DNA from 3 places in the Isoptericola sp. NPDC060185 genome. Region 3 is predicted to be linked to each of the others. Evidence: predicted binding sites of a transcription regulator. Region 3 holds the regulator's gene; each other region holds the start of a gene.
The links. The regulator LexA, encoded in region 3, represses DNA repair genes until DNA is damaged. The targets are predictions, from matches to a motif close to TCGAACANNTGTTCGA.

Region 1: the regulator LexA is predicted to act here: its motif matches at 1,991-2,006, upstream of ACFWDO_RS08530 (DUF222 domain-containing protein).
Region 2: the regulator LexA is predicted to act here: its motif matches at 2,039-2,054, upstream of ACFWDO_RS07555 (DUF222 domain-containing protein).

Annotation. Positions count from the first base shown of each region.
Region 1 covers NZ_JBHWYY010000017.1:19,494-25,048, forward strand. Annotated here, with positions in the region: gene ACFWDO_RS08530 (DUF222 domain-containing protein) at 85-1,971, opposite strand; gene ACFWDO_RS08535 (GNAT family N-acetyltransferase) at 2,113-2,613, shown strand; gene ACFWDO_RS08540 (3-isopropylmalate dehydrogenase) at 3,107-4,150, shown strand; gene ACFWDO_RS08545 (branched-chain amino acid aminotransferase) at 4,371-5,543, shown strand.
Region 2 covers NZ_JBHWYY010000014.1:25,313-30,867, forward strand. Annotated here, with positions in the region: gene ACFWDO_RS07540 (isocitrate lyase/phosphoenolpyruvate mutase family protein) at 1-162, shown strand, start outside; gene ACFWDO_RS07545 (hypothetical protein) at 170-826, opposite strand; gene ACFWDO_RS07550 (S66 peptidase family protein) at 887-1,927, opposite strand; gene ACFWDO_RS07555 (DUF222 domain-containing protein) at 2,099-3,673, shown strand; gene ACFWDO_RS07560 (LuxR C-terminal-related transcriptional regulator) at 3,700-4,335, opposite strand; gene ACFWDO_RS07565 (sensor histidine kinase) at 4,332-5,546, opposite strand.
Region 3 covers NZ_JBHWYY010000016.1:47,149-52,703, reverse strand. Annotated here, with positions in the region: gene ACFWDO_RS08355 (HelD family protein) at 1-437, shown strand, start outside; gene serA (phosphoglycerate dehydrogenase) at 507-1,745, shown strand; gene ACFWDO_RS08345 (DUF5302 domain-containing protein) at 1,830-2,015, opposite strand; gene nrdR (transcriptional regulator NrdR) at 2,185-2,718, opposite strand; gene ACFWDO_RS08335 (LysM peptidoglycan-binding domain-containing protein) at 2,845-3,183, opposite strand; gene lexA (transcriptional repressor LexA) at 3,434-4,255, shown strand; gene ACFWDO_RS08325 (L-lactate dehydrogenase) at 4,338-5,297, opposite strand; gene ACFWDO_RS08320 (ATP-dependent DNA helicase) at 5,307-5,555, opposite strand, start outside.

The DNA.
Region 1 (5,555 bases), on a different contig from region 3:
CGGCACAGGACGAAACTGACGGAGCTGCCGGAGTGCCGGGCGGCGCCGCGAGGTGGTGGCGCGTCGTGGCATCAGGTCGTGGCATCAGAACGGCGGGTCACCCCTCGGTGGGTCGTCGAGCGTCTCGTGTCCGGGACCGTCCCTGCGCGGTGCCTTGCTGGCCGGTGCACCGTGGCCTGGAACTTCATGGCCTGGAATCTCATGGCCGGGAATCTCCGGGCAGGGGATCACCGGGCCCGTGGGCGTACGCCGGTGTCGTGTGGTGTCGATGGGCTCGGGCGCGGTGGTGTGGCGGCGTCCGGTGGGGGAGGTCCATTCGAGGGTGCCGCCCCAGTCGGTGGGTTCTGGGCGTGTTCTTTCGTCGACGGGCTTGGCCGGATCGGTCTGTCTGACCTGCCATGTCGTTTGATGTTTCAGGACGTGGTGTCGGCGGCAGAGTGCGGCGAGGTTGGTGGCGTTGGTGGTGCCGCCGGTGGCCCAGGGGGTGGTGTGGTCGAGGTCGGACTGGGTGGCGGGGTGGGTGCAGCCGGGGAAGCGGCAGGTGGTGTCGCGGTGGCGGACGAGGTTCTTGAGGTCGGCGGGGGTGGTGTAGGTGGTGCGGCCGACGGACAGGACGGTGCCGGTCTCGGGGTGGGTCAGGATCCGCCGCAGGGTGGGGGCGAGGGCGGTGAGGTGTTGGGCGGTGTCGGGGTCGATGGGGATGTGCCCGTTCATCGTGGCCGGAACATCCGTGATGCCGAGCAGCGTCAGGACCGGGACGGTGACCGTGACCTGGGGGCGGATGGAGCGGGCCAGGGCCGCCAGCGTGGCCCGCTCGTGCTCGTGCTCGTGCGCGACCTGTGAGTCCGGGTCGTCGTCGGTGCCCGTCTCGGCGCTGCCCGTCTCAGGGGTGCGCGTGTCAGGGGTGCACGTCGCGGAGGTGCTGGTCTTGACGGTGCTTGTCTCGAGGGTGCCGTCGTCCAGCAGGAGGGCGGTGAGGGTGTCGGCGCGGGCTTGGGCGAGGGTGCGGCCACTGCCCATGCCGCGTGCGCTGCCCGTGCTGCCTGCGCCGCTTGTGCCACCGGCTCGGCCGGCGTCGCTGCTGGTGGCGTTGTTGGTGATGAGGTGGCGGGCGGTGCGGGTGAGGCGGTCGTAGGCGGCGTGCGCGAGGGGTGCGGGGAGGTGGGCGACGAGCCAGGACATGCCGTCGTGGTCGTCGTCGAGGAAGACGGTGCGGTGTTGGGCGGCCTCGTGGTGGCGGACGTCGAGCGGGGTGGGGTGGGCGGTCTCGCGGGCTCGGCGGGCGCGGCGGGCGACCTGGGTGGGCGTGCAGGTGACCGTGCCCGTGGTGGTGCCGGGGGCGTCGTCGGGCTTGATCACGGCTGTCAGGACGGCGTGCTCGACGTGTGCGGCGGCACTGGGATCGAGGTCGGCGACGTGCTTGGTGATGGCGGTGGCGTGCGCCCAGGACAGGCGGCCCTGGTGCAGGGCGGTCAGGGTCGCGGGGGCCTTGACGGTCAAGGTCACGGCGTGGTCGACCAGCGTGCCGGTGGCGTGTTCTCCCTGGTGCAGGGTGGTGGCGATCTCGGTGGTGACGGCGCGTCTGGCGAGCTCGAGCCGCCGGGCGGAGGGGGCCCGGCGGGCGGTGGGGTCGGCGGGGTCCAGAAGGTCGGACTCCAGGGCCTCGGCCAGGCTCATGGCTTGTGCGAGCAGGACTGCGCGCTCGGCGTGCAGGGTCGCGATCTCGGCGTCGTTCTCGGCGAGCTGGTCGAGCACCCGGTCCAGGTCCGCCAGGGTCGGGTGGTGCGACGGCGCTGTTGCTTGCTGGGGTGGTGCTTCTTCCTCGAGTAGCTCGCTGATCGACGGGGTCCACGACCGTGGCATCGCGGCGAGCCGCTCCGCCGCCGCGTTCAGGTCCACCGGCTCGCTCGCACGACCCGCAGGCGTGCCGGCGGAGGTGCCGGTCGCGGAGTCGGGGAGCGTCGTCGTCATGCCCTCAGCCTAGCGACGTTCGAACACCTGTTCTAGACCTTCCCTGCAATCTGTGGACAACCGAGGCCGCCGACACGACGCGAGCGGGTTGGTGCTGGCAGGTCGGCAGAATGGTGCCCGCCCAGGGGGCAGGATGGGGCGATGCCCGCCGCATCGCCGACGCCCGTCGTCCTCCGCCAGGCCACCCCCGGCGACGCGTCAGGGTGCGCGTTCGTCCATCACGCGTCATGGGTGGAGACGTACAGCGGCCTGCTCCCGGCGGAGCACTGGGAAGCCGACACCTTGGAACGGCGGATGGCGTCCTGGCCGCGACGGATCGGCGAGATGCCCGTGACCGTGGCGGAGTCCGGTGGGCGCGTCGTGGGGTTCGCCATCGCGGGCGCCGCGAGAGAGGTGGGAACCCACCAGCCCGTCCGGGGTCGCGAGCTGTGGTCGCTCTACGTCCTCGGCGAGCATCACGGGACGGGCGCCGGCCAGGCGCTGCTGGACGCCGTCGTGCCGCCCGGGGTGCCCGCGCAGCTCTGGGTCGCGGAGCAGAACCCGCGGGCGCGGCGGTTCTACGAACGCAACGGGTTCGTGCCCGACGGCGCGCGGTTCGTCGACGAGCGGCTGGGTCTCGCCGAGGTCCGGCACGTCCGCTGACCGGCGCACACGTGGGAGCGAGGACGGTGACGCCGGGGTGAGGATCAGCCAGGCGAAGCCGACCACGCCGCGGTAGCCGCCCAGGTGCTCCTCGCGCCGCGGGGCGGCGAAGGCGCGGGAGCCGGGCGTGCGGAGGCGTTCGATGCCGGCGCGCCAGTCGGACTCGAAGTCGCCCACTCCGCGACGGTGGACGTGGCGGCGTGCAGCACCCGGAACCCGGCGTCGGTGGCGGCGCGCGCCAGCCCAGCCAGGCCCGGCAGGTCGGCGAAGGTCCCCCGCGCGGTCGAGGTCGCCCGCGTCACGTTCGCGGCAGCCGCGTCGAAGTACGGCCGGAGGTCGTCGTCCGAGGTCATGCGGCGATCGTGGGCGGCTCGGGCGTGCGGGCCAAGAGATTTGTCGACCGCCGTTCGTGACCTGCGAGGTCACGACCTCGACCGTCCGAGGAGTGAGATTTCTGTCCGCATCATGATTCGGCGGGCTTAGGCTCGGCCCCATGACGCGGAGCATCGACCTGGCAGTGGTGGCCGGCGACGGCATCGGGACCGAAGTCGTGGAGCAGGGCCTCGCGGTCCTCGAGGCGGCGGTCTCCGGGGCCGACGTCAAGGTCTCCACTACTGAGTTCGACCTGGGCGCGCGCCGGTGGCACGCGACCGGCGAGACCCTGACGGACGCCGATCTCGAGGCCATCAAGGGCCACGACGCGATCCTGCTGGGCGCCATCGGCGACCCGAGCGTGCCGTCGGGCGTCCTCGAGCGCGGTCTGCTGCTCAAGCTCCGCTTCTCGCTGGACCACTACGTGAACCTGCGCCCCGGCAAGCTGTACCCGGGGGTGACCAGCCCGCTGGCGAACCCCGGCGAGGTGGACTTCGTCGTCGTGCGCGAGGGCACCGAGGGCCCCTACGTGGGCAACGGCGGCGCGCTGCGCGTCGGCACCCCGCACGAGATCGCGACCGAGGTGTCCGTGAACACCGCGTTCGGCGTCGAGCGCGTCGTGCGCGACGCCTTCGCCCGCGCCCAGGCCCGCCCCCGCAAGCACCTGACGCTGGTGCACAAGCACAACGTGCTCGTGCACGCCGGGCACCTGTGGCGCCGCACGGTCGAGGCCGTCAACGCGGAGTTCCCCGACGTCACGACGGACTACCTGCACGTCGACGCCGCCACGATCTTCCTCACGACCAACCCGTCGCGGTTCGACGTGATCGTCACCGACAACCTGTTCGGCGACATCCTCACGGACCAGGCCGCCGCGATCACCGGCGGCATCGGCCTCGCCGCGTCGGCGAACATCAACCCGGACCGCACCGCGCCCTCGATGTTCGAGCCGGTGCACGGCTCCGCCCCGGACATCGCCGGGCAGGGCAAGGCCGACCCGACCGCCACCGTGCTGTCCGTGTCGCTCCTGCTCGACCACCTCGGCCTCACCGAGGAGGCCGCCCGCGTGGAGGCGGCTGTCGCCGCCGACCTCGCGGAGCGCGGCGACCGAGTACGCACGACGGCCGAGGTCGGGCGCGACCTCGCCGCTCGCGTCAACGGCTGACGACAGCCTCACCGTCGTCACCGGACGGCGCGGCGCCACCCGCGCCGCGCCGTCGGACGAGTCGTCCGAGCCACCGCCCGCCCCGGCCGTCATCCCCCTGTCGATCACCCGACATCTCCTCCGTGCCCGGGTGGCCGCTGTGGTCGGAGCGACGCGGGTGCCCGCAGGGTGCGTGGTCGTGGAAAACTACAGGGGTCACCCGGTGAAAGGGCCCCCGATCATGACCACATCCAGCACCACCCCGTCCGCCGCCAGCACCACCTCGAGCAGCAGCGCGCCGGGCATCCTCCCGGCCGAGCTCGAGGACCTCGTCGCCCTCTTCGACGTGCGCGAGACGGACAGCCCGACGCCCGACGCCGAGCGCAAGGCCGCGCTCGAGGCGCCCAAGTTCGGGACCGTCTTCTCCGACCACATGGCGCGCATCAGCTGGCGCGAGGGCGACGGCTGGCTCGACCGCCGCATCGAGAAGTACGGCCCGCTGCAGCTCGACCCGGCGACCGCCGTCCTGCACTACGCGCAGGAGATCTTCGAGGGCATGAAGGCCTACCGTCACGACGACGGCTCGGTCTGGACGTTCCGGCCGGACGCGAACGCGGCCCGGTTCGCGCGGTCGGCGCACCGGCTGGCGCTCCCCGCGCTGAGCGTGGACGACTTCCTCGGCTCCATCGCCGCCCTGGTGCGCACCGACATCGACTGGGTGCCGACGGGAGAGGACTTCAGCCTCTACCTGCGCCCGTTCATGTTCGCGTCCGAGGCGTTCCTGGGCGTGCGCCCCACCGCCGAGGCGGAGTACCTCGTCATCGCCTCGCCCGTCGGCCCGTACTTCGCGGGCGGCGTGAAGCCGGTCTCGATCTGGATCGAGGAGCACTATCACCGCTCCGGCCCCGGCGGGACCGGCGACGCGAAGTACGGCGGCAACTACGCGGCCAGCCTGCTGCCGCAGCGGCTCGCGGCGGAGAAGGGCTTCGACCAGGCCTGCTACCTGGACGCGCCCACGAACTCCTTCCTCGAGGAGCTCGGCGGGATGAACGTCTTCGTCGTCATGGCGGACGGGTCGGTGCACACGCCCGAGCTCACGGGCTCCTTCCTCGAGGGCGTCACGCGCTCGTCCATCCTGCGGCTCGCGGCGGACCGCGGGCACGAGGCCGTGGAGCGGCGCATCCCGCTCGCCGAGGTCGTCGCCGGGCTGCGCGACGGCACCGTGCGCGAGGTGTTCGCGTGCGGCACGGCCGCCGTCATCACGCCGGTCGGGCGTCTGGCCGGCGACTCGTTCGACGAGGTGGTCTCGGGCGGCGAACCCGGCGAGCTCACCATGGCGATCCGCGGGGAGCTCACCGACATCCAGTACGGTCGGGCCGCGGACCGGCACGGCTGGATGCGCCGGCTCGCCTGACCAGACCCGCCT
Region 2 (5,555 bases), on a different contig from region 3:
GCCGCCGCGGGGGTCGCGCGGGTCTCCGTCGGCGGCACGTTCGCCTGGAACGCCCTGTCCGCGCTGGTCGACGCCGCCCGCGAGCTCCAGGCCGGCGGCGTCGGGTTCCTCGACCGCACCGGCCCGGCGCGCGAGGTCATGCCGCGGGCGTTCCGGGGCTGACGCGCGCTCAGAGCGCGGCGGCGAACGCCCGCACCAGCGGGTGGATCGGGCGCCCGGCCGACGCCCCGATGTGCGGCTGGAAGAGGCTGGCCACGAAGAAGGGGTGGTCGGCGAGCTCGAGCACCTCCGCGCCGGCGTCGTCCGCGACGGCTCCCACGACGACGCCCACCGCCTCCAGCGCCGCGACGGCCTCCGCCGTCGGGGCATAGCCACAGAAGTGCATCCCGGCGAACGGCTCGCCCACCCACGACGCGAACCGCGTGCCCGGCACCGGCGTCACGACGCGCTCCTCGCCGTACAGCGAGCATGCGAGCGCCGCCACGACGTTGTCGTCGGCCTCGCCGTCGGACTCCGCGTGCGTCGCGGCCCTCCCCAGCAGGCTGCGCGTGAGCTCGACGACCGCGTACTGCATCCCGGCGCACGTGCCGAGGAACGGGATCCCGCCCTCCCGGGCGGCCGTGATCGCGCGCAGCACGGCCGCCTCGTCGGCGTACGGCGAGCCGGGCACGAGCCAGATCCCGTCGTACGCGCGCACGTCGAACGGTGTGTCGGTGGGCACCCACACGGCCTCCACGCCGAGCTCGTCCGCGAGGCGCGGGACGAGGGCGGCGAGCTCCCGGTGGCTGGTGTGGTCTCCGTGGTCGCCGAGCAGCGCGAGGGTCACGGCGCCACGGTAGCGCAGCCCGTTCCCCATGGTCAGGGCCCCATGGTCAGGGCCCCGCGGTCAGGGCACCAGGCGCTGGGTGATCACCGACCCCTCGGGCCCGTGCTGCACGCGCGCGAGCGCACCGTTCACCAGCGCGAGGTACGGCGGCACGTGCCCGCACTCGACGTCCGCGAGGATCGGGATCCCCAGGTCACCCAGGGCGTCGCGGGCGGCGTCGTGCAGGGTGAACCCCTCCGAGTCCGGCGCGTGCGTACGGCTGATCAGCACCGCGTTCGCCGCGTCGAACCAGCCCGCGTGCCGCATCGCCCACAGGGCCCGGCCGACCTCGAGCGCCTCCCACTCGAGGATGTCGAGGTACACGACCAGGCCCTCGGGCGCGTGCTCCGTCGCGAACCGGGCCACGTCGCCGTACGGCGTGCCCGCGAGCAGGGAGACGGTCTCCAGGCAGCCACCGATCAGCCGCCCCTGGACGTCCACGGGCGCGCCCGGGTCCTCGCCGTCGAGCCGCAGCCACGCGCCCTCCGCGTCGAGGGTCCAGGTGTGGACCTGCGGGTCCTGCTCCCAGTCGTCCCAGCCCGACGAGCGGTACCGCCGCGGCGAGCGCTGCACCAGCTGCCCGCCGTCCTGCGCCGAGGCGGCGACGTCCCACCAGCCGACGATGCCCTCCGGCACGTCGTAGGGCGTGTCCATGAGGTTCTGGCCGTGCAGCGTGGCGACCCCGGTGCGCAGGGTGAGCGGCAGCTGCAGCGTCGAGATGTCCGAGTACCCGACCAGCCACGTCGGGTCCGCGCCCAGCGCGTCCCAGTCGAGGCGGCCCAGCAGGTCCGTCGCCAGCTCCCCGCCCCACGGCGGCACGACGGCACGCACCGCCGGGTCGGTGAGCATCGCGGTGAGCTCCGCCGCGCGCAGGTCCGCCGGTGCGCTGACGACCCCGTCGCCCGACGGCGTGGCTCCCACCTGCACGTCGTAACCCTTCGCGCGCACGACGTCGACGGCGTGGTCCAGCCGCGGCAGCAGCGGGGCGGGCACGCCCGACGACGGCGCGGTCACGCCGATCGTGTCGCCGGGGCGCAGGGGGCGGGGGTAGCGGATCGTCATGACCGGACCTTGCCCGACCCGACGGCTCCGCGGCAACGGCATTCGGCGGCCGCGACGGTTGTCCACAGGCGGGGCATCGGGCCTGGTGCGAGGCGTGAACCTTCGCTAGGCTCGAACACGTGTTCGAGCCCTTCTCGAACCGCCGACCGACGACGAGGGGGTGAGGCGCGCATGTCCGCTGCGGTGCTCGACGGCGCGGTCGACGACCTTCCGGTCGTCACCACGCCCTGGGACGACGCGCTCTCCCCGCCCGGACCGACGACGGTGCACGACGTCTCGGCCGCCCTCGACGACGTGGCCCGCCTCCAGTCGCGGATCGACGCGCTGGAGGGCGAGAAGCTGCTCGCCGTGGAGCGCGCCCGGCGCGCAGCCGTGCGGTGCGAGCCCGACCTCCTGGCGGGCGAGGAGCTGCGGGTGCTGCGGGCGGGCACGGCGCGTCGGCACCAGCTCGCCCGGCGGGCGTTCGTCGCGGACGTCGCGACCACGCTGCGACTGAGCGAGCGGGAGGCGGACCACCTCGTCGAGACGGCGCAGACGCTCACCTCGTCGGGATCCGCGACGCTAACCGAGCTCCGCCGCGGCCGGATCGGGGCCCGCCACGCGACGGCGATGGCCGACGTCCTCGCCGACCTCCCCGACGCCCAGGCCCGCGCGGCCGTGCAGGCCGAGGCGCTGCCGCGGGCCGCGACGGCCACACCGGCCCAGTTCCGCGCCCACCTGCGCCGCGCCCGCGACCGCGCACACCCCGAGCCGTTCACGCTGCGGCACGCGAGGGCGGCGGCGAAGCGCGGCGTGTTCGTCGACCCCGCCGCCGACGGCATGGCCTGGCTCAGCGCCTACCTCCCCGCCACGACCGCCCACGCGGCCCACGACCGGCTGACGACGGCCGCTCGCACCGCCCGCGAGGCCGGCGACCCGCGCACGGTGGCCCAGCTCCGCGCCGACGCATACGCCGCCCTGCTACTGGCGGACGCCGCCCCCTCGGCCGCGGCGCGACCCGGGTCTGCGACCCCTGCCGTCACCGGCACCTCCGCAGGTGCGCAGCCCGGCGCAGGCCGTGCAGGCCGTGCAGGCGAGTCGGCGGGCGCGCCCGCGGGCGAGGCAACGGCGTGCCCCGTCCCGGACCTCGCCGACCATGCACGTCGGATCGTCCCCCGCGTGCAGATCACCGTGCCGGTGATGGCGCTGCTCGGCCGCTCCGAGGACGCCGCCGAGCTCACGGGTCACGGCGCGATCGACCCGGAGGTCGCGGCGTTCCTCACCGCCCGGGCGCCGTCGCTGCGCCGGCTGCTGGTCGACCCGGCGTCGGGCGAGCTGCTGTCCGCCGACCCCGGCACGTACACCGTCCCGGCGGCGCTGCGCGTCTACCTGGAGGCCCGCGACGGCACCTGCCGCTTCCCGGGCTGCACCCGCGCCGCCGCCCGCTGCGACGTCGACCACACCGTCGCGTGGGCCGACGGAGGGCGCACGACCGCGGACAACCTGGCTCATCTGTGCCGCCGACATCACGTGCTGAAGCACGAGACCCGCTGGCGGACGCGGCAGGAACCGGACGGCACCCTCGTGTGGACCTCACCGACCGGACGAGTCGCCCGCGACCCCGTCGCCGACCCCGTCGACCTCACCGGTCGGGAGCTGGTCCCACCGGAGCCGCCGGACCCACTGGGCTCAGCGGACCTACCAGGCTCAGCGGACCTACCAGGCTCGGCGGACTGGGCGCCGGAGCTGGGCGACCCACCGTTCTGAGCCGTCACCGCGCTCGGGTCGTGCCGTCAGAGCATCCCGCGCTCGCGGGCGACGGCGGCGGCCTCGGTGCGGGACTGCGTGCCCAGCTTGGTGTTGATGTGCGCCAGGTGGGACTTCACGGTGGCGACGGAGACGAACAGCTCGCGCGCGATGGCGTCGTTCGACCGGCCGGCGGCGACGAGGCGCAGCACCTCGAGCTCGCGGGCGCTGAGGGTCTCGCCCGGCGACCGCATACGGCCGAGCAGGCGACGCTGCACGTCGGCCCCGAGGGTGACCTCGCCGGCGGCGGCGGACCGGATGGCGCGGGCGAGCTCCTCGGTGGGCGCGTCCTTGAGCAGGTAGCCGGTGGCGCCGGCCTCGACGGCGGCGAGGATGTCGGCGTCGGTGCCGTAGGTGGTCACGACGAGCACGGGGGTACCGTGCCGGTGCACGACGGTGCCGGTCGCCTCCGCACCGCCGAGCCGGCTCCGCCCCGGGCCCGCGTCGCCGAACCTCAGGTCCAGCAGCACGACGTCCGCGCGGCCGCCGTCGTCGAGCCAGGCCAGGAGGTCCTCGGCGGTGCCGGTCTCGTGCACGACCCGCATGTCCGGCTGGCCGTCGACGACGGCGCGCAGCCCGGCGCGCACGACGGGGTGGTCGTCGGCGAGCACGACGTCGATCACGGGGCGTCCTCCGTCCTGTCCACGGGCAGCGTGACCGCCAGGGCGGTTCCCGCGCCCGGCGAGGTCTCGAGCGTGACGGTGCCACCCAGCTCGTGCGCGCGCGACCGGACGGAGGGCAGGCCGAAACCACGCCCGGACGCTCCCGCGGCGGTCGCGGCGACCTCCGGGTCGAACCCACGACCGTCGTCCACGACGTCGAGGGTGACGGTGTCCCGCTCGTACGTGAGCGTGAGGCGGGCGCGGCCGGCGCCCGAGTGCTGCACCACGTTCGCGAGCGCCGACTGGGCGACGCGCAGCAGCGCCGTCTCGACAGGCACGGGCAGCGGCCGCACGTCGCCGACGGTGTGCACGGACACGTCCAGCGGCTGCCGCTCGGCGACGCGACGCAGGGCCGCGACGAGGGTGGTGCGGTCGAGGTCGGGCGGCGTGAGGTCCTGCACGACGCGGCGCGCCTCGGCGAGGCTGTCGCGGGCGGCCCCGCGCGCCTGGTCGACGAGGTCGTGCGCCCTGTCGTCGTCGGTGCCGACGGCGTCGTCGGCGGCCCGCAGCAGGAGCTCGATGGCGGACAGCGACTGGGCGAGGGTGTCGTGGATGTCGCGCGCCAGGCGCGCCCGCTCGTCGGTGACGGCCCGGTCCCGCTCGGCCTGGGCGAGGTGCTGGCGCACCTGGGTCAGCTCGTCGACGGTCCGCTGCCGCGTCTGGGACTCGCGCACGAAGGCCTCGATCCCCAGCACGACGCCGACGGCCACGGCGCCGCCGAGCACCGGGCCCAGCACGAAGCCGGTCCAGGGGTCGTCGGCGTCGGCCTGCACGAGCAGCCCCTCGGCGACGGCGAGCGCCGTCGTCACGGCCACCGCGACGACGCCGCGGTGCGGCCCGAGCACGTGCATCTGCAGGATCATCAGCGGGAACGCGAGCCACAGGGCGGCGGGCGAGAGCCAGAGCAGCACCACCCACGGGAGCAGGAGGGCGGCGATCCACGCGGTGTCGGGCCACCAGGCGCCGCGCGGGGTGTCGACGGCCCGGTCGTGCACGCGCACCGCCCGGCGTCCGACGACGTACACGGCGACGAGCACGGCCGCGACGACCACCGAGGGCCACGTCCGCCCCGGCGGGGCCTGCAGCACCGCGACGACGGCGAGCGCCGCGAGCAGGACGTCGAGCCCCAGGATGAGGGCGCGCGTCGCCGACGGCTGGGGGTGGCGGATCACCCCGTCCAC
Region 3 (5,555 bases):
TGGAGCTGGCACGGGTCACGCCCTCCGGGGCGGCGCGCCCCGTGCTCGTCCAGGCGGTCCGCGACCAGGTGGCCGCGCTGGCGGCCGAGTTCGTGGGGCCGGACGGCGCGGGCCGCGTCGCCGTCGTCGCGGCCGCGCAGCAGGTCGCCGCGCTGCGCGAGGCCGTCGAGGCGATCCTCCCCGAGGCCCTCGGCCGCGCCGAGGCGGACCGCCTCCTCGCCCAGAGGCCGGAGGACGCCCAGGTGGTCGTGCTCGACCCGCGGGAGACGAAGGGTCTCGAGTTCGACGCCGTCGTGCTGGTCGAGCCGGTCGCCGTCACGGGCGGCCCCGGCGGGGCCTCCGACCTCTACGTGGCGATGACGCGGCCCACCCAGCGCCTCGTCGTCGTGCACGAGCAGCCGCTGCCCGCGGGGATCGTGGAGCTCGCCGCGGCGTGACGCCGGACGTGACGCCGGAATGGTGAGACGCGTTTGTGGGCGTGGTGCCGCGGGGCGCACCATGGCCTCGTGCTGCGAGCCCTCCTTCTCGAGAACGTCCACCCTGTCGCTGCCCAGAATCTTCGTGATGCGGGCATCGAGGTCGTCACGCGCCCCGGCGCGCTCGACGAGGCCGAGCTGATCGAGTCCCTCGCGGACTTCCAGATCCTCGGCATCCGGTCCAAGACCACCGTGACCCGCAAGGTCCTCCAGAGCGTGCCCGGCCTGCAGGCCGTCGGCACCTTCTCCATCGGGACCAACCAGATCGACCTCGAGGCCGCCGCGGCCCACGGGGTCGCGGTGTTCAACGCGCCCTACTCCAACACGCGCTCCGTGGTGGAGCTCGCGATCTCCGAGATCATCGCGCTGACCCGACGCCTCACCGTGCGCGACAAGTCGCTGCACGACGGCGTGTGGGACAAGACCGCGGAGGGCTCGCACGAGGTGCGCGGTCGCACGCTCGGCATCATCGGGTACGGGAACATCGGCTCCCAGCTGTCGGTCCTCGCCGAGAACCTCGGCATGCGGGTCGTCTTCTACGACACCGCCGAGAAGCTCGCGCTGGGCAACGCCCACCGCGTCGAGACGATCGAGGAGCTGCTCGCCGAGGCCGACGCCGTGACGATCCACGTCGACGGGCGCCCCGGCAACGCGGGCCTCTTCGGCGCGGACCTGTTCGCGGGGATGAAGCCGGGCGCGATCTTCCTCAACCTCTCGCGCGGGTTCGTGGTCGACGTCGAGGCCCTGCGGCAGCACATCCTGTCCGGCCACCTGGGCGGCGCCGCCGTCGACGTCTTCCCCACCGAGCCGAAGAAGCGCGGTGACGGGTTCACCTCCCCGCTGCGCGGCCTGCCGAACGTCATCCTCACGCCGCACGTCGGCGGCTCCACGGAGGAGGCGCAGGAGGCCATCGGAGAGTTCGTGTCGAAGAAGCTCCGCGACTTCATGGCGACCGGGTCCACCACCCTGTCCGTCAACCTGCCGAACCTGCAGCTCGCGCACACCGGCGTGGGCCGCATCATGCTGCTGCACCGCAACGTCCCGGGCGTCCTCGCCGCGGTGAACCAGGTCTTCGCGGACCACGGCGCCAACATCGAGGCGCAGATGCTCGCCACCCGCGGCGAGGTCGGCTACGTCGTCACGGACATCTCCGACGTCACCCAGCGCGGCGCGTCGGCCAAGCTGCAGGCCATGCCGTCCACGATCCGCCTGCGCATCCGCGACGCCTTCGAGCGGCCCGAGTTCCCGCCCGGCCCCGCCGCGGGCTGACGCGACGGGCACACCCGCCGACACGCGCCGAGGGCGTCCCCGGGACTCCGGGGACGCCCTCGCGTCGTGGTGGGACCGGCCCGCTCAGCCGGACTTGCGGCGGAACATCTTCTGCACCGGGCCGGAGGTCTCCGAGCCGTGCACCTGGCCGGTGTTGCCGTCCTTGCCGGCGGTCGGGTGGCTGGCGGCGTTCTTCCGCTCCAGCGCCTCCCGGAAGCGCGCCTTCGTGTCCTCGCTGGGCTTGGCCGCCCTGGAGTCGTCCGTCGTCATCACGATCACCTCGTCGTCGTCGGGGTGGACGTGCTCGCACGGCGGACCGCGCAGCACCTGGTGCCGTCCAGCATGCTCCACCCCCGCGCGTCGCGCCAAGGGCATTTCGCCCGGAGCGGGCGAACCCGGCGCCGCGAGGCGGCTCGGGGACCCCGGGAGGGGCCTCGCCTCAGCGCGACGCGTCCCGGCCGGCGACCGCGGGCTCGGCGCCACCCGTCTCGACGTCCTCGTCCTGCCCCGCGTCCTCGGCCCGCGCCTCGCGCTCCGCCCGCAGGGACGTGATCGCGCTCTCGAAGTCCTCCAGGGACTCGAATGACTGGTACACGCTCGCGAATCGCAGGTAGGCGACCTCGTCCAGCTCGCGCAGGGGCCCGAGGATGGCCAGCCCGACCTCGTTCGCCTCGATCTCGGGGCGGCCCGACGCACGCAGCGTCTCCTCGACCCGTTGCGCCAGCAGAGCCAGGTCGTCGGAGCTCACGGGCCGGCCCTGGCACGCCTTGCGCACGCCCGCGACCACCTTGTCGCGGCTGAACGGCTCGGTCACGCCGGAACGCTTGGCGACCGACAGGCTCGCCGTCTCGATCGTGGTGAAGCGGCGCTGGCACGCCGGGCACTGCCGCCGTCGGCGGATCGACGAACCGTCGTCGGAGGTGCGCGAGTCGATGACTCGCGAGTCCTCGTGGCGGCAGAACGGGCAGTGCATCGCTGGTCTCCTGCGCTCGGCTCCGGACCGGCGCCCGGCTGCCCGACAAGGTATGCGGGACGCCGCGCCCGGCGCAAGCAGGGTCCATCCTCGCATCTTCGCGGCGCCGGGTCGTGCCGCGCGCCCTCAGTCCTCGGGCAGGAGCACCACCTGACCGGCCTGCAGCTCCGCCGTCGTGAGGCCGTTCAGCTGGCGGAGGTCCGCGACGACGTCGCGCAGGTCCTCGCCCGAGTCCCGGACCGCGCGGGCGTACTGCCACAGCGTCTCGCCCGGCTGGACCGTGTGGAGCCGGACCTCCACGCCCGACCCGGGAGCGTCCGCCACCGCGCGCTGGCCGACCAGGCCCGCGCCGACGAGGACGAGAAGGACGAGCGCGGCGACCACGACACGCCCGCGTCGCGTGAGCCGGAGGCCGCCGAGCCCGAGGAACCCCGGAGCTTCGGTGGTGCTGGGCGCGTTCTGCATCGTCCTACCTCCGGTTCACGTCGCGTCGCCGCCGGTCGGGCGACTGCCGTCGAACAGCCGTTCGTCGAACACCTGTACGTCGAACGGCTGTACTAGGTGTACCACGTCACGACGACACGGTCGAGGCCTGATCGAACAGATGTTTGATGTCGGGCCGGAACTGGCCTAGAGTGACCAGCAGCGCGATGGAAGGTTTGTCGGATTTCATCGGCCCGTCAGCGGGCCGCGCCCCTGCAGGACGGAGAACGCGATGACCAGCGGACGGGACCACGCCCCGGCGTCCACGACGGTTGCCACGCCGTGGCCGGCGCAGCAGGAGACCCCTGAGGACACGTCGACAGCGGAGACGGCGCTCGCCTCGGTGAGCGAGATCGCCCCGGCGGCCGACCGGCTCACGCCGCGCCAGCGCCGTGTGCTCGAGACGATCCGCCGCTCCGTCGAGGACCGCGGCTACCCCCCGACCATGCGGGAGATCGGCGAGGCCGTGGGTCTCGCCAGCCCCTCGTCCGTCAAGCATCAGCTGACGACGCTGGAGCGCAAGGGCTTCCTGCGCCGTGACCCGAACCGGCCCCGCGCGATCGAGGTCGTCGACCCCGAGGCACCCGCCGCGACCGACGGCGGGACCCCGGCGTTCGCGCCGCGCACCCCGGGGTTCGCCGCCGGCTCGGTCGCGGGCTCCGACGCACAGCCCGCCGAGGCCCCGTCCTACGTCCCGCTCGTGGGCCGGATCGCGGCGGGCGGCCCGATCCTCGCCGAGCAGGTCGTCGAGGACGTCTTCCCGCTCCCCCGCCAGGTCGTGGGCGACGGCGAGCTGTTCCTGCTCAAGGTGGCGGGCGACTCGATGGTCGACGCGGCCATCTGCGACGGCGACTGGGTGGTCGTCCGCAGCCAGCCGGTCGCGGAGAACGGCGAGGTCGTCGCCGCCATGATCGACGGCGAGGCGACGGTCAAGACGTTCAAGCAGTCCGGCGGGCACACGTGGCTCATGCCGCAGAATGCCGCCTACTCCCCCATCCCGGGCGACGACGCCCAGGTGCTCGGCCGGGTGGTGGCCGTGCTCCGCAGCCTCTGAGCGCGACGCCGCACCCCGACGGCGCGACGAACCCCCGGCCCGTGCGGGCCGGGGGTTAGTCGCGTCAGGGCCGCGTCGCGGGTCAGAACCCGAGCCGGCGCTGCACCTCGCGCATGCCCTCGGCCGACGCCCGCAGGCCGGCGACCTCGTCGTCGGACAGCGGGGTGTCGATCGTCTCCGCCACGCCGCGCCGGTCCACCAGGGACGGCACCGAGAGGCAGACGTCGCTGATGCCGTAGAAGCCGTCCAGGCGGGACGACACGTTCATCACGCGGTGCTCGTCGTTCAGGACCGCCTCGATGATGCGGGTGGCTGCCAGGCCCACGGCGTAGTTGGTGGCCCCCTTGCCGGCGATGACCCGGTAGGCCGACTCCACGACGTCCGTGGCGATCCGGTGCCGGGCGGGCTCGTCGAGCGGCGGCCGACCACGGAAGGGGCGCCAGTCCAGCAGCGGCACCCCGGCGATCGTCGCCGAGCTCCACAGCACGATCTCCGAGTCGCCGTGCTCGCCCGCGATGTTCGCGTGCACGTTGCCGACCGCGACCCCGCAGTGGCGGGCGAGCGCGTCGCGCAGCCGGGAGGAGTCCAGGACCGTGCCGCTGCCGAACACCCGCTCGGCCGGCAGGCCGCTGATCTCCTGCGCCGCGTACGTCACCACGTCGACGGGGTTGGTCACCATGAGGTAGATCGCGTCCGGCGCGACCTCCAGCAGCCGCGGCAGGATCGTGCGGGTGAGGCCCACCGTCGCCTCGGCCAGGTCCAGGCGACTCTGGCCCGGCTTCTGCTTGGCGCCGGCGGTGACGGCCACGACGTCGGCTCCGCGGCACACCTCGACGTCGTCGGAGCCTTCGATCTCCGCCTGCGGGATGAACATGCTCCCGTGCCTCAGGTCGAGGACCTCGGCCTCGACCTTGGCGCGGTTGACGTCCATCAGGGCGATGGAGCGTGCCGCCCCTCGGGCGAGCGCTGCGTACGCGAGGGTGGAGCCCACCGCGCCGGCGCCGACGATCGCGAGCTTGGTCGTGCTGCGTGTGCCGTCCACGCGCCCAGGCTAGGTGTCCAGCCGCCGCAGCGCAGCACGGACCAGCTCGCCGTCGGTCGTGGGCCAGAAGTCTGGCATCGACCGCGTCAGGAACGACCCGTAGCGGGCCGTCGCGAGGCGCGGGTCGAGGACCGCGACCACGCCGCGATCGTCCCCCGTGCGCACGAGGCGTCCCGCCCCCTGGGCCAGCAGGAGGGCGGCGTGCGTGGCCGAGACCTGCATGAACCCGTTCCCGCCCGCCTGCTCGACCGAGCGGGC